Regions from separate parts of the Vallitalea sediminicola genome, predicted to be linked through region 2. Evidence: predicted binding sites of a transcription regulator. Region 2 holds the regulator's gene; each other region holds the start of a gene.
The links. Region 2 encodes Rex, which represses fermentation and respiration genes when NADH is low (regulators of the CRP and FNR family bind a similar motif). Its sites were predicted from a motif close to ATTGTTAANTANTTAACAAT; they were not measured.
Positions count from the first base shown of each region.

Region 1: the regulator Rex is predicted to act here: its motif matches at 2,859-2,878, upstream of serC (3-phosphoserine/phosphohydroxythreonine transaminase).
Region 3: the regulator Rex is predicted to act here: its motif matches at 2,793-2,812, upstream of ACX6CF_RS03535 (DUF5692 family protein).

Region 1 is NZ_BTPT01000013.1:2,594-7,917, forward strand. Features, by position in the region: gene ilvD (dihydroxy-acid dehydratase) at 1-236, shown strand, start outside; gene ilvB (biosynthetic-type acetolactate synthase large subunit) at 283-1,944, shown strand; gene ACX6CF_RS05480 (N-acetyltransferase family protein) at 2,037-2,588, shown strand; gene serC (3-phosphoserine/phosphohydroxythreonine transaminase) at 3,039-4,121, shown strand; gene ACX6CF_RS05490 (phosphoglycerate dehydrogenase) at 4,204-5,324, shown strand, end outside.
Region 2 is NZ_BTPT01000014.1:32,169-37,492, forward strand. Features, by position in the region: gene ACX6CF_RS06280 (ABC-F family ATP-binding cassette domain-containing protein) at 1-1,587, opposite strand, end outside; gene ACX6CF_RS06285 (hypothetical protein) at 1,804-2,199, shown strand; gene ACX6CF_RS06290 (redox-sensing transcriptional repressor Rex) at 2,631-3,266, shown strand; gene ACX6CF_RS06295 (hypothetical protein) at 3,450-4,064, shown strand; gene acpS (holo-ACP synthase) at 4,061-4,426, shown strand; gene ACX6CF_RS06305 (NAD(P)H-hydrate dehydratase) at 4,451-5,324, shown strand, end outside.
Region 3 is NZ_BTPT01000008.1:77,238-82,561, reverse strand. Features, by position in the region: gene ACX6CF_RS03540 (class I fructose-bisphosphate aldolase) at 436-1,503, opposite strand; gene ACX6CF_RS03535 (DUF5692 family protein) at 1,702-2,685, opposite strand; gene ACX6CF_RS03530 (FMN-binding protein) at 2,942-4,087, opposite strand; gene ACX6CF_RS03525 (metallophosphoesterase) at 4,307-5,320, opposite strand.

The DNA of each region.
Region 1 (5,324 bases), on a different contig from region 2:
CTATTGGACATGTATCTCCAGAAGCGGCTGACGGTGGTAATATAGGACTTGTAAAAGAAAATGATATTATTGAAATTGATATAGAAAAAGGCTCAATAAATCTTAAGGTAACCGAAGAAGAATTAGAAGCTAGAAGAAAAGTTTTCGTTCCTAAGGAACCTAAGATAAAAAAAGGTTACTTGGCAAGATATGCAAAATTAGTAAAATCTGCAAGTACAGGAGCAATTTTAGAATAGAAATAAAAAATAGATTTACATGAAGATGTAAGAAGGAGATGATAGAGTGAAATTAACAGGAGCGCAGATTGTAATTGAATGTTTAAAAGAGCAAAATGTTGATACAGTATTTGGATATCCAGGTGGTGCTGTTCTGAACATATATGATGAAATATATAAAAATATGGATAGTATTAAGCATATTCTTACATCTCATGAACAAGGAGCATCTCACGCAGCTGACGGTTACGCTAGATCAACTGGAAAAGTTGGTGTAGTAATAGCTACTTCGGGTCCTGGTGCAACTAACTTGGTTACAGGTATAGCTACTGCTTATATGGATTCAGTGCCAATGGTTGCTATAACAGGTAATGTCCCTGTATCACTACTTGGTAGAGATAGTTTTCAAGAAGTTGATATAACTGGTGTGACTATGCCTATTACAAAACACAATTATATTGTAAAAGATGTCAATGATTTAGCTGATATTATAAGAGAAGCTTTCTTTACAGCTAAAGAGGGACGACCTGGTCCTGTTCTGATAGATATACCAAAAGATGTAACGGCTAATATGACGGATTTTGAATCTATGGTACCTAAAAAAGTTAGCAGATGCTCTAAAAATATTACAGCAGAATCTATTGAAGAAGCTATAGAATTAATCAAGAATTCTAAAAAACCTTATATCTATGCAGGTGGTGGAGTAATAATTTCAGAAGCTGCAAAAGAGTTGAAGCATTTTGCAGACAAAGTTCAAGCACCAGTCACTTGTAGTTTAATGGGGATAGGCGGATTCCCTACAACGGATGATCTATATACAGGTATGATAGGAATGCATGGTTCAAAAGCTAGTAACTTGGGTGTAACATCATGTGACCTACTTATTGTAGTTGGAGCTAGATTTAGTGATAGAGTTATTGGAAAACCAGATAAATTCGCTAATAAAGCAAAAGTTCTTCAAATAGATGTAGATCCAGCAGAAGTCAACAAGAATATATTGACTTATCATTCTGTAATAGGTGATATTAAAAAAGTTCTACATCAATTAAATGATAGGTTAGAAGTTCAAAACCATACAGATTGGTTAAGCGAAATAAAATACTTAAAAGAAAAATATCCTTTGAAATATCCTACAGATTGTGTAAGTGCTCAATACGCTATTGAAAAATTAGATGAGATGACACAAGGTGAAGCAATCATCACTACAGAAGTAGGTCAGCATCAGATGTGGGCTGGACAATATTACAAATTCAAAGAACCAAGGAAATTCTTGACATCAGGTGGTCTTGGAACTATGGGTTATGGATTTGGTGCATGTATTGGTGCTAAGGTTGGTAATCCAGATAAAGTAGTTGTTAACATAGCTGGTGATGGAAGCTTCAGAATGAACTTCAATGAATTATTAACAGCGGTTAGACATAATATTAAAATTATAGTTCTAGTTATTAATAATGGAGTTCTAGGTATGGTTAGACAATGGCAAACCATGTTCTACGATGAGAGATATTCATTCACAACTCTTAATCAAGATCTTGACTATGTAAAATTAGCTGAGTCAATGGGAGCTGTTGGATTCAATATAACTAATAAAGACCAAGTAGAAGATGTTTTCAAAAAAGCTATTGAAGAGACTAAACCTGTAATTATCAATTGTGTTATTGACAAAGATGATAAAGTATTTCCAATGGTAGCTCCAGGAAAACCAATTGAAGATGTAATAGTTGAATAATATAAATATAATATAGCATCATGCAAAATACCTAAGCTTCTAGCTTTTTACCTTTCAGAGCGGTGTTATAATAAAGGGATAAGGAGTATTTTATGAAACCTTATAAAAATCAGAATGTTTTAAAAGATGGTCAGAAGCTCATTATACGTATTGCAGAAGAAGGTGACGCGCAAGGGTTAATGGATTTACTAGAGACAGTTGATGGTGAAACCAAATTCTTAGCACGTGAACCTGGTGAATTTAATTTCACATTAGAACAAGAAAGAGAATTTATTAAGAACACGATGAAAGATGATAATAGCTTATTGTTCATTGGGGAAATAGATGGTATGATTATAGCCAATTGTTCAGTTGGGATAATTTCAAACAAAAAAAGATATCTTCATAGAGCTGCTATGGGTATTTCTGTTAAAAAGAAATATTGGAACAAAGGTATTGGTAAAATAATGATGAATGAATGTATTAAATGGTGTAAAGAAAAAGGTGTTGAACAACTGGAACTAGAAGTTGTTACTCAAAATAGTAGGGCTATTTCAATGTACAAAAATTTTGGTTTTGAAAATTATGGAACTAAGAAAAATGCACTGAAATACAGTGATGGAACTTATGCTGATGAATACTATATGATTTTATTTCTAGAGTAGTATTGTTGATGGATTAAAGATTAAACTTTTCTAATATGGACAGTACGTTACTGTTTAGCTTAGAAAAGTTTTTCATTTTTAAAATTAGAACTGATAAATATTTAACAAATGGTCCGAAATGTGGTATATTTATAAGGTGTAAAAAGTAAATATACAATTTTTTAGGGCATTAGGAACTAACTTTTGTTCTTGACTAGTTAAGCTTTTTATAATATATTATATTTAGTACATTAACATATTAAACTATATAAGATGTTAAGCTCATATAAGTTTATCATTTTTTTAACAAACACTAAAATCAATAATAAAAGGATTAAACATAATTACTTAATTATACATTAAATAGTTTGAATATTTTGTTCGAAGACAGACAATGATGTTCGTCTTGCAAAGACAAAATATGAATAGTTAAATATGTTACATATAAAATTTCGATTTGGAGTGATTAAAATGAACAGAGTTTACAATTTTTCAGCAGGACCATCTATGTTACCTTTAGAAGTACTTGAGAAAGCATCAAAAGATATGGTTAACTATAATAATACTGGTATGTCAGTTATGGAAATGAGTCATAGATCAGCTGCTTACCAAGATATTATTGACACAGCAGAAAAGACACTTAGAGAGATAATGAATATTCCTGATAATTATAAGGTGTTATTCTTACAAGGTGGAGCATCTACACAATTTGCTATGATTCCTCTTAACTTATTAACTGGTTCCAAAAAAGCAGATTATGTTAATACAGGAGCATGGGCAAAAAAAGCTATAGAAGAAGCTGAAAAATATGGAGAAGTTAACGTAGTAGCTTCATCAGAGGACAAGACTTATACATATATTCCAGAACTTAATAAAGAATCTTTTACAAAAGATGCAGATTATTTTCACATGACTTCAAATAATACTATCTACGGAACTAAATTCAATGAATTACCAGATGTAGGGGATGTGCCTATTGTAGCTGATATGTCATCTAATATATTATCCGAAGAAGTAGATGTTAGTAAATACGGTGTTATCTATGCTGGTGCACAAAAAAACATGGGACCAGCTGGTGTGACAGTTGTTATCATTAGAGAAGATTTAGTAGGTGACCCTCTGGATATGACGCCTACAATGCTTAAGTATAAAATACATTCAGATAAAGGTTCAATGTTCAATACACCTCCTACTTACAGTATTTATGTAGCTGGTATGGTTTTTGAATGGATAAAAGAATTAGGCGGAATAGGTGCTATCCAAAAAAGAAATGAAGAGAAAGCAAAAATGATCTATGATTATCTTGATAATAGTAAATTATTCAAAGGGACAGTTGATAAAAAAGATCGTTCATTAATGAATATTCCTTTTGTACTACCTACAGATGAACTTAATGCTAAATTTATCAAAGAAGCTGCAAGTATTGGTATGGTTAACCTAAAAGGACATAGAACTGTTGGTGGTATGAGAGCTAGTATATACAATGCGATGCCTTTAGAAGGTGTTAAGAAACTAGTTGGATTCATGAAAGAGTTTGAAGAAAAAAATATGTAGATGAGTTTAACAAGGAAAATATATTGAACTTATAGATTAATCTATGTATGTTGAAATAATACATAAGGAAGGACTGATAATAATGTATAAGATTAAGACACTTAACAAGATAGCTGAGGAAGGTCTTAACTTATTTAATGATAAGTTTGAAATTGTAGAAGATGTAGACGCTGATGGTATATTACTTAGAAGTTACAAAATGCATGATATGGAATTACCTAGTAGCTTAGAAGCAATAGGTCGTGCAGGTGCAGGTGTTAACAATATTCCTATAGATAAATGTTCAGAGAAGGGTATAGCTGTTTTTAACACACCTGGTGCTAACGCTAATGCAGTTAAAGAATTAGTTATGGCGGGTATTTTATTAGCTTCAAGAGATATTGTAGGAGCAATAGACTGGGCTAAGACTTTAAAGGGCAAAGGTGAAGATGTACCTAAGCTTGTGGAAGCTGGTAAATCTAATTTTGTAGGACCAGAAGTGCAAGGTAAAACTCTAGGAGTTATAGGATTAGGTGCTATAGGTGTTTTAGTTGCTAATGCTGCCAAACGTCTAGGAATGGAAGTATTAGGATATGACCCATTCATATCAGTTGAATCTGCATGGGAATTAAATCATAATATCCAAAAATCTGATAGCCTTGATGAATTATTCATGAAATCAGATTATATCACTATACATGTTCCATTAATGGATGCTACAAAAGGTATGATTAATGAAGAGAAGATAAACCTTATGAAAGATGGAGTTAGATTATTGAACTTCTCCAGAGCGGGTTTATGTGATGATGGTGACCTAGAGAAAGCATTAGAATCTGGTAAAGTTGCAAGATATATAACTGATTTTCCATATGATAAGGTTCTTAATATGAAGAATGTAGTATGTATTCCTCATCTAGGAGCATCAACTCCAGAATCAGAAGTCAATTGCGCTGTTATGGCAGTAAATGAAATAAAAGATTATATAGAAAATGGTAATATAACTAATTCAGTCAACTATCCAGAATGTAATATGGGTGTAAGCAATGCAACTGGAAGAATCGCAGTCAATCATAAGAATATACCATATATGGTTAGTAATATAACAACTGCTTTAGCTTCTAAAAACATAAATATCATTGATATGATTAATAAGAGTAAAAAAGATTGGGCTTATACGTTAATAGATGTAGAAAGCAAGATTACTGATGAAATAGTTACTGAACT
Region 2 (5,324 bases):
ATTATAATTTCCTAAGAAACTATTTAATTTATTAGGGGTTAGTTCCAATACTCTTGTTGCTATTTTATTTATAAAATAACGATCATGAGAAATGAATAGAACAGTGCCGGTATAATTATTTATAGCTGATTCAAGAATTTCTTTCGATATAATGTCCAGATGATTAGTAGGCTCATCCAGAAGTAAGAAATTAGAATTTGATAACATGAGTTTAGCGAGTATCAATCTGCCTTTTTCACCACCGCTTAGACTAGATATTTTTTTAAAGACATCGTCACCAGTGAATAAGAAAGCCGCTAATGTATTTCGTATGTGTCCTGTGTTCATATTCGGATACTCATCAGATATTTCTTCAATTAAATTATTATTTGGATTTAGCGTTGTATGTTCTTGATCGTAATATCCTGTTTTTACTTTAGCTCCAAGTGAAATTTTACCGGTGTCCCCAGTTAATTCATTGCTTATAATACGAAATAATGTTGTTTTACCTGTACCATTATCACCAATAAGTGCAATTTTTTCACCTCGTTTAATTTGAAAATCAAGGTGAGAAAATAGATGTTTATTATCAAATGATTTGGAAACATCAGTGGCAGTAAGAACATCATTACCACTTATAACTCTGGGGGATAACTTAAGATTCATCTTATCATTAATTAATGTAGGTTTATCAATCATATTAATTTTATCTAGTTGTTTTTCACGACTTTGAGCTCTTTTGATTAGCTTATCCCTACCATGAGATCTAAGTTCACGAATTACCTCTTCTTGCCTTTTTACTTCTTTTTGTTGCTCTATATAATGTTTGACGCTAATATCTTGATTAATGGCCTTGTGCTTTATATAAAAGCTATAATTACCGTTATATATATGAGAATGAGTGTTATCTATTTCAATAACTTTATTCACTATTTTATCAAGAAAATAACGGTCATGTGAAATAATTATAACAGTACCTTGATAATTACATAAAAAACCCTCTAACCATTCACATGCGTTAATGTCTAAATGGTTAGTAGGTTCATCTAACAGTAATATATCTGGCTTTTCTAGAAGTATTTTTGCTAGGGCTACTCTTGTTTTCTGTCCTCCAGAAAGGATTGATATATTAGAGGAGAAGTCTTCTTCACAAAAGCCAAGACCTTTTAACACACCTTTTATATTACTTTTGTAGCCGTATCCATTATTGATTTCGAAAGTATGTTGAAGATCAGAATATGATTTCATAAGTGCATTTAGAGCTTCGCTACCATCATCTAATTCAGACATTTTGACTTCATAATCTCTTAGGGTATTTTCCATTTGGATTATTTCTTTACAGGTTAGCAGCATTTCATCATAAATAGTCTTCTCAGAAGATAGAGTACTATTTTGTGATAGATATCCAAGTTTGGTTAAACTATTAACTATAACTTGTCCAGAATCTGCTTCTAATTCATTGGTGATAATCTTAAATAGTGTTGATTTTCCAGCACCGTTAATACCTACAATAGCTGCTTTATCACCTTTTTCTAACCAAAAATTTATATTATCGAGTACTGTATTCGTTACAAATGCTTTGCATATATTTTTACATGATAAAATCATAGTTGCCTCCTATTAATATTAAAATTACCATACTATGATACCATTAATCACTAGTTTTGAAAAGTTAAAGGGTTTAAAATCAGAGGTTTTTGGTTAGTATATTAATAATTATGTGATTATTAAACGAGGTTTAACCTCTTTTGTTCATACATAAGAATAAATTTCTTTAGGACAACATATATATGATAAAAGAACTTTTCTAAAGGGGATGATGACTTGAGTCGTAATGCAGGTTATATGAAAAAATTGAGAAAAGCTCGTGTAGAGAGAAAACAATGTATAAGATGTGGTAAATCTTTATCACAAGAATCACTTATTAGAGGTGTTAAACAATGTGAAAAATGCCTTGATTATCAACGCAAAAGGAAATTAGGACAGATTAGTTCAAAAGTAAATACAACTTATTTCTATAATAGACAATATAAAAAGGATGAGATAAAGAGAAAAGAGTTAGGGAATTATATGGTTGAAAATAAAATAACCATTAAGGATCTAGCCAAAGAATCTAATTTATCTCAAAGAACTATACAAAGAATATTATATACTGATGCAAACTATACAAAAAAAACTAAAGATGCTATTAATAGATATCTAGGGAAAGAACTTTTATAGATAATAATAGTAGAACTGAATTCTATTTTTAAAATATATGGATAGAAATGTTTTTATATGCGCTGATAAGACTTTTTAAAGTACAAATTCGTTATACGAAATGAGGCGCAGCCTCTTTTGTTCTTTTATTACAATAAATATGTATGAATTTTAGGATATTAAAATTTTTTATAAGTACAATTTTCTAGAAAAAGCTGTAAAATATCAGGGTTTTGTGATATAATTTATAAAATATAGATTGAATACAAAAAACATTTAATTGTTTTTAACTATATTTACTAAATATAGGATTTGTGTTAATGATTTTTACTGTGATAATACATAAAGAATAAGGGTTTATCCGCATTTGATTATTTGACATAGATTTAACAACCATATATAATTATTTGTATAAAAGTTCCAAAATAGTATCAGGATTGGGGATTGATTATATGATACAAAAGAAAATATCAACGGCGGTAATTAAAAGATTACCAAAATACTACAGATACTTAGGAGACTTATTGGAAAACGATGTTGTAAGGATTTCCTCTAAAGAATTAAGTAACAGAATGGGTGTAACAGCTTCACAAATCAGACAAGATTTAAATAATTTTGGAGGGTTTGGTCAACAAGGTTACGGCTATAATGTTGAATATTTATATAACGCTATAGGTAAAATACTTGGTCTAGAGAATAAATATAATACAATTATTGTTGGAGCAGGGAACTTAGGTCAAGCCCTTGCTAATTATACTAATTTTGATAAAAGAGGTTTCGAAGTTAAAGGGCTTTTTGATGTTAACCCGAGGCTCGTTGGTATAACTGTAAGAGGTATTGAAATCAAAGATTTAGATGAAATGGGAGATTTCATAAAACAAAATAGCATTGATTTAGCAATTTTAACATTACCAAAACAGAAAGCACCAAAAGTTGCTAATGATTTAGTTAGTTATGGGATAAAAGGAATATGGAATTTTGCTCCTATTGACCTAAAATTATCTAATGAAAATGTTATTGTAGAAAATGTACATTTGTTAGACAGTTTGATGACTCTCTCATATAATATCAAAGGAGAATATAATTAAGCGTCTGTAATTTATGTTCCTTAAGAATGAATAACTATTCGTAGAGGTTATTAGGTACTCATGTATTTGGGTACCTTTTAATTATATTGTGCTATAGAATATTATATTTTGTTACGATATAATTAATATAGAAAAAATTTTATTATATGACTAGGTATATATAAATAATGAGGACGTGAATATATGTTTTTTGCAAAACAAAAGATTGAAAAGCCAATTAATATAGAAAAAAAAGTACATATCCTAACATTGGATAATAGATGGCATGAACTTTTTAAAAGCAATAATAAACCAAAAAAAATAGCTGATCTTGAAAAAAAGCTTAATAAACTAATTGGCGAACAAGGACAACTTACAAATGATCTGAAAGAATATACGTTACTTAAAAAGAAAATGATGGTGGATATAGTTGATAATATGAAAGAAGCCATTGAAGATGAAGATGATAAAGCCATAGGCGAAATGGAAAAAAGCAAGAAATACATCAATGACATTAAGGTTAAGCTAGATAAGATGGAATCTAGAATGGAAAACGTACCTAAAGAAATTGAAACCATCAATAAAGAATTATTAGAATATACCATGCAAGATTGTTATATGAGAATGTATAATACAAAAAATGAATTAGACGAATTACATGAATGGATTGAAAAAGTCAGGATAGAGTTGAAAGAAAAAGCTGTTAGACAGACTGAGGCAAAAGAAAAATATGATAAGATATATTCTTATATGCATGATTTAGTAGGATATGAAGTCATTGAATTATATGATAAAAAATATCTAGGAGGAAGTAAATGATAAAAGGAATAGGTAATGATATTGTTGAAGTTGATAGAATAGAAAAGGCTATTCACAATAAAAGATTCCTAGAAAAATTTTTTACATCCGATGAAAATAAATTATTTGCAGCTAAAAATTATAGAGGTGAAACAATAGCAGGCAATTTTGCTGTTAAGGAATCAGTTTCTAAGGTTCTTGGTACAGGTTTTGTACATTTTGCTCCTATAGATATTGAAGTCTTACGTGATGATAAGGGTAAACCTTATGTAATTTTATATAATGGTGCTAAAGATTTAGCACGACAACTTGATATTTCTATGATACATGTATCCATATCACATTCAAAAGATAATGTAATAGCTATAGCCATAGGGGAGTAACTTAATTAAAAGGAGATGCTTAAGTTGAAAGTTGTCAAGAGTTATGAAATGAAAGAAATTGATAGATATACAATTGAAGAAATTGGTATCCCTGGTATTGTTCTAATGGAGAACGCAGCAATGTCTGTTGTAAGTGAAACCATACAGATACTTAAAGGAAGTAGACATGTTGTTATTTGTTGTGGAATAGGAAATAATGGTGGAGACGGATTTGCAATAGGTAGAATATTAAGCTGTAATAATATAAAAGCGACTATAATCATAATAGGTGATTCTAGTAAAATCAAAGGTGATGCCAAAATAAATTATGATATCGCTAGAAAACTTGATATTGATATCTACGAATATAAGACCGAAAAACAGAGGTCTGAGATTAAAAAACTTATTAATGATTGTGATGTAATATATGATGCTATTTTTGGAACTGGGTTATGTAGAGAAATAACTGGACAGTACCTAGAAGTTATTAATATGATGAATTCTACTAATGCCTATAAAGTTGCGGTTGATATACCTTCTGGAGTGAATGCTGATAATGGCCAGATTTTAGGAACTTCTGTGTGTGCAGATAAGACAGTCACATTTTGCCTGCCTAAGGTTGGCTTGCTTTTATATCCAGGAGCTAACTATGTAGGAGATTTGGTTGTAGGGGATATCGGAATTCCAAATATATCAGTAGATAGAATTAATTCGGGTACTTCAATAATGGATGATAATCTAGCAAAATACTTTATGCCTAATAGAGTTAAAATGTCTCATAAAGGAACGTATGGTAAAGTATTAATAATTGCAGGTACTAGGAACATGATAGGGGCAGCAGTCATGACTTCTTTAGCGGCTTATCGTACTGGAGCAGGATTAGTTAAATCATTTATTGAAGAATCAGTCTCTAATGTTA
Region 3 (5,324 bases), on a different contig from region 2:
CTACATTATTTTTTTGTTATCCAAAGCTGTACTATCAAATAATTTTGTAGACAAAAAAAGCATCACCTCTATATGGTGAACTCAAACATTAACAATATATAATTCTTAAGTTCCATACTGTCAAATATATTCAAGTGCTAAATTATTAGCTTAATAAATGGTCATACTTTCTTTTATCGTTATTATATTTTGCTATTTCTTCGATAAGACCAACTCCTTTTACAAATACTTTAATATAATATATATTCCTATTTTGGCTTCATTATACGTGTTTTTTTTCTAATTTGTCAAGTAAAAATTTCACCAAAGCTCATAATACTTATTTGGCATTAAAAAATGGCTGAACATTCATCTACAAATTTTCAGCCATTCTTGTTTTTGAGTTTACAAGATTATTTTACTTTGTTTCCTTACCATATCAATAGTATATACCTTCTATGCTATTGTAATATCCTTATTCAAATAAACATCTTGAATGGCGTTAATTATTTCCACACCTTCCTTGAATGGTTTTTGGAATGCCTTCCTTCCAAGAATTAAGCCACTTCCACCTGCCCTTTTATTAATAACTGCTGTTTTTACAGCTTCTGCCAAATCATTTTCTCCTGATGGACCTCCTGAATTAATTAAAGGAATTCTGCCCATATAGTTATTCAATATTTGATATCTAGTGAGATCAATGGGATTTTCAGAGCTAAGTTCTGTATATATTCTTTCATCAAATTTACCATAATCACTTTCGCCCATATTCAGCGCCTTAAATCCACCGTTGTTCATTGGTAATTTCTGTTTGATGATATCCGCACCAATAGTTACACCCAAATGATTTGCTTGACCTGTAAGATCTGCCGAAGCATGATAATTCTTATCTTTGTTAAATGCATCATTTCTTAAATAACACCATAATATAGTGAAAAGTCCCTTAGAATGTGCATATTCAAACATCTCACTGGTCTCTATAATTTGTCTGTTAGATTCTTTGGAACCAAAATAGATAGTAGCTCCAATTCCCGCAGCTCCCATATTGTATGCCTGATCTACTGAAGCGAATTTTATCTGGTCAAATGTATTTGGATAGGATAATAGCTCGTTATGGTTGACTTTTACAACCAATGGTATTTTATGAGCATATTTTCTCGATACAATTGATAAACCTCCTAAGGTAGATACAACGCCATTACAACCAGCTTCTATCGCAAGTTTGACAATATTCTCAGGATCAAAATATAATGGATTTTTAGCAAATGATGCACCAGCAGAATGTTCAACTCCTTGATCAACAGGCAATATAGATATATAACCACTCTCACCTAATCTTCCAGTACTATATAATCTATTTAAGTTCACTAAAACCCTATTATTTCTATCTGATTGTGCAAAAATATCATCAATGGTATTACAATTAGGTATTGCTATTTGTTCCTTCTTTATTTTAGGATTTTTAAAATCAAGAATCTGTGAATCCTCACCTAGTAAATCGTATATTTTTTTAGTATCTAACATTTTTATACCCCTTTCTGTTACATAGTTATGCTTATTTGATAATGATATTCATTATTAATTATATTGTAAATCTATAGATTATAGATGTCAATAGCAATATACTAATAATTAGAATTATAAAAGCACTTTTAATATATTAAATACTAAAAGTGCTTTTATTTCTATTGACTATGTCTCTACCTATAATTTATGGCTTTGTTAATTTTTAGCAAGTGCTTTCACTACTTTATACCCCTTCATATCAACATATAGTTCTCCAGCATATGGATTCCTTTTGGTTTTCACAATCTTATAAATCATAAAAACAAGTACAGAAGCATTAGCTACTAATGCCGCCAAACTCCAAATGGTTAACGCTGTAGTATTATATGTTGATGAGACAGCAAATCTACCCTTATCAATAAATGCAGGGAAAGTCTGCGCGAACATACACCATAAAGCTAATGTTTGTGCTCTATGCTGTAACCAAGCACCTTTACCAATAGTAAATGCACATACAGTAGGAGCTAATAGTAAAGCAAAACCACAATACCATGCATGACCCGGTAAGCAGTTATATGTATAAGCAAAATTCCAGATATCATAAGCTACAATCCAGAACCACATCATATCCGGCCATAACATATCTTGGCTTTTATCTTTTTTGGTTGTTTTACGAATGCAGATTCCAAACCATCCAGTAATAGTAATTATATTAATAATACCAGCTGCCGCATTCATATAATTCCATGCTCCCCCAACTACATACATTGACTCATCCGCAAGAAAACCTCCGATAACATAATTAGCACCTATTTCGATATCACGTACTACCGCTTCACAGATATTGATTGCAAGAATAAGTGGTGGAAAACAAAGTGCAATAGGATTATTGTAAAGGTGCCATTGTTTATCGGTCCTTTTGTTTTTTCCATGTAAATGCCTGATACACCAAAAACCAATACAACCCGCAGTAGAAGAATATACCTTAACAAGATGAAACCAATCCGTATAAGTAGTATCTTTTAATACCGTAAACCAAAGAACAGAAAGTACAATAGGCAAAATGACAAAACCAATAAACCCCGCTACAATAGATCTCCTTGTTACTTCGTTCAAAGCAAATAATACAGCAAAAACTACTATCCAGACAAGCCAAACAGAAATTACGGACGCACCGCTTTCAAAATTAAATGTAAACATTTTAACGCTTCCCCTTATATCATACTCTACGTTTATTATTAAATAGTAAACGCAGGCTATAAAATGTCATGCGTCTCTGTGGTTATACCATTATAGAACGTATGGCCTTTGTTAAAATTATAACATTTACATATTTTGTCGTCAATAATTATGTTTTTTCCGCATTATTTTCTGCATAAGTCACATAATTTTTCACAAATATTTGGTTATTATTTGATTTTTTCTCTAATCTATCTTTTTCAATAGCATTCATTCATTATTTGGCGTTATTCAAAGCATCTTTAACACCATCTATAATCCCCTGTGATGAATATGATGCCCCACTCACAGCATCAACCTCAGTGCTTTGGTTTTCAATAATTTTATCTGGTATAGCATTATATGCTCTATCAAACCACTTCCTATCATCATTTTGTTCTGTAACTTCCACCGATATAATCTGTTCACTCTTTACTGTTATTTGAACCACTATTGTATCTCTAAACCCTTCACCTTCGCCTACGTAGATACCATCTGCTATACCTACAGCATCTCCTATGTTTTTAGTATTTTCTTCTGTAATAACTTTTGTCTCATCCCACTGAGAAGGTAACTTTTCAGTTTCTGTATGTTGATTATTTTTGACCTCGTGAGATTCAGGTACAATAAAGACATTATACGCAATAAATGCTAAAATCAATATGGATACTATTGTGGTGATAATTCCAATATATTTGTTTTTTCCTTTTTTTGCAAAATCCATTTTGCCATAACTTAGGGCACCGTCTACAGGACAACTTGTAATACACTGGAAACAATTGATACATTGAGGCGATCGCAAATTCCCACATTTTGATATTTCAATATTCATGGGACATATATTATCGCACTTCTTACAACCTACACATAGAGATTCGTTCCTCTTGATTGTAAAAGGTCTAAATATACTAAACAGACCATACCTGGCTCCTTGATAACAGAAGTAATTACAAAATGGTCTTTCAAAAAATAGACCAACTATTAAAAAGAAGCATATTACTGCAATTGAACCAATGTTAATCATATGAAATGATAATAATCTTAAAAAATTTGCCCTAGGATCAAACGCCATAATATTAAATATTAAATCCGTTGCTACTACTAACACAAGTCCAAGTATTATGTATCTAGTAAATTTCAAAATCTTATGTATTGTCCTTGGCATTTTCTTTTTCTTGATACCTAATAGACTTCCTACCTTACTGAATATATCCTGTATGAATCCAAAAGGACAAATCCAACCACAGTAGAATACTCCAGATAAGAGGGTCAAACCTAAAAATACTAGCATAACCACTTCAAAGTTAATTAATAATGAAGTTATTGTTAAAACAAAACATAAAATTTGAACACTCAATCTATATTTTTGAATTTTTTTCTTCATAGTAACCTTTCCTTTCATATTTTAGTTGTTATTATAATACATTTTTATCTATAGAATTCACCTCATAGAATTTCTACTATTATAATCATCATACATTCAATAACCCTTCTAATTCTACCACAAAATTACGTGAAGATTGTGTTAAAGTTGTGGTAGTCTTTAAAATGATAAAAGGCACCCCATAATCAGGTACCTTTAATTTAATCATTGATATTCAACTTATTTATTTTGCCCTCTAACAAAGTTAGAAACTACCGTTGTAAGTGGAACTGGCGCAACTTCAAATGAACCATCATTATTTATTGTTATTAGAGTTCCGCCCCTTTGAGTATAACTTTTTTTAATATTTTTATATGCCAAAAAGTCAATTGACATCCCATATGTCATCATGACACCTTTATAAGTTAGGGAAAGGGTATTTAAATGGTCATGACCACAGAACATCCCTTTGATTATACCATTTCGAACTGCCTTTTCAAAAAAATCAGGTTGATACTTAGATATTCCAAAATAGTCATTGCTTTCTCCAATACTCCCAAAATGATAATCAACACTTGTATCTCCCAGTTTCATCTTCTCATAAGCTTCCTTGAATTCTGGCAATGGCATATGGAAAAATGCTAAAGCTTTTAAATCATCATTTTGTTTTCTTAATACGGATAGTTCTTTCATACACCATGCTGTTTGATCTTCATGAATACAGTCAAATCCACTGTAGAACCATCCATCCCTGTACATATTGGAATCTAAGATTACAAGAGCCATTAGTAACTTTTCATTGTCAACTAATTTTATTATATAATTGCCTTCTCCAGTAAGGTCTTTTTCACCCTTAGCAAAAATACTATATTTCCCCTCTATTATAATATCTGAGATTTGATTTTTATCCCCTTTTGACCCCATTTCAATATCATGATTGCCAAATAAAAAAGCATAAGGAATCTGAAATGAATCCATAAATTCAACTAATTTTTTAGCCTGCTTTATATTATTTCTAGTACCAGATTTAAATATAAAAGGAAAAATACTGTCTCCTGTTAAAATAATTAAAGAAGGTTTTGTTTGTTTAACTAATTTTGTAACAGCATCCATACCTAATTCATCTTGTTTTCTAGATAATACACCAAATCCGAAGTGCAAATCAGTTAATTGTAATATCTTATATGGTTTATTACCTATATTGATTGCAAAATGATTGTCTACATCTTTGTAGAACATAGGATTATCATACATACCT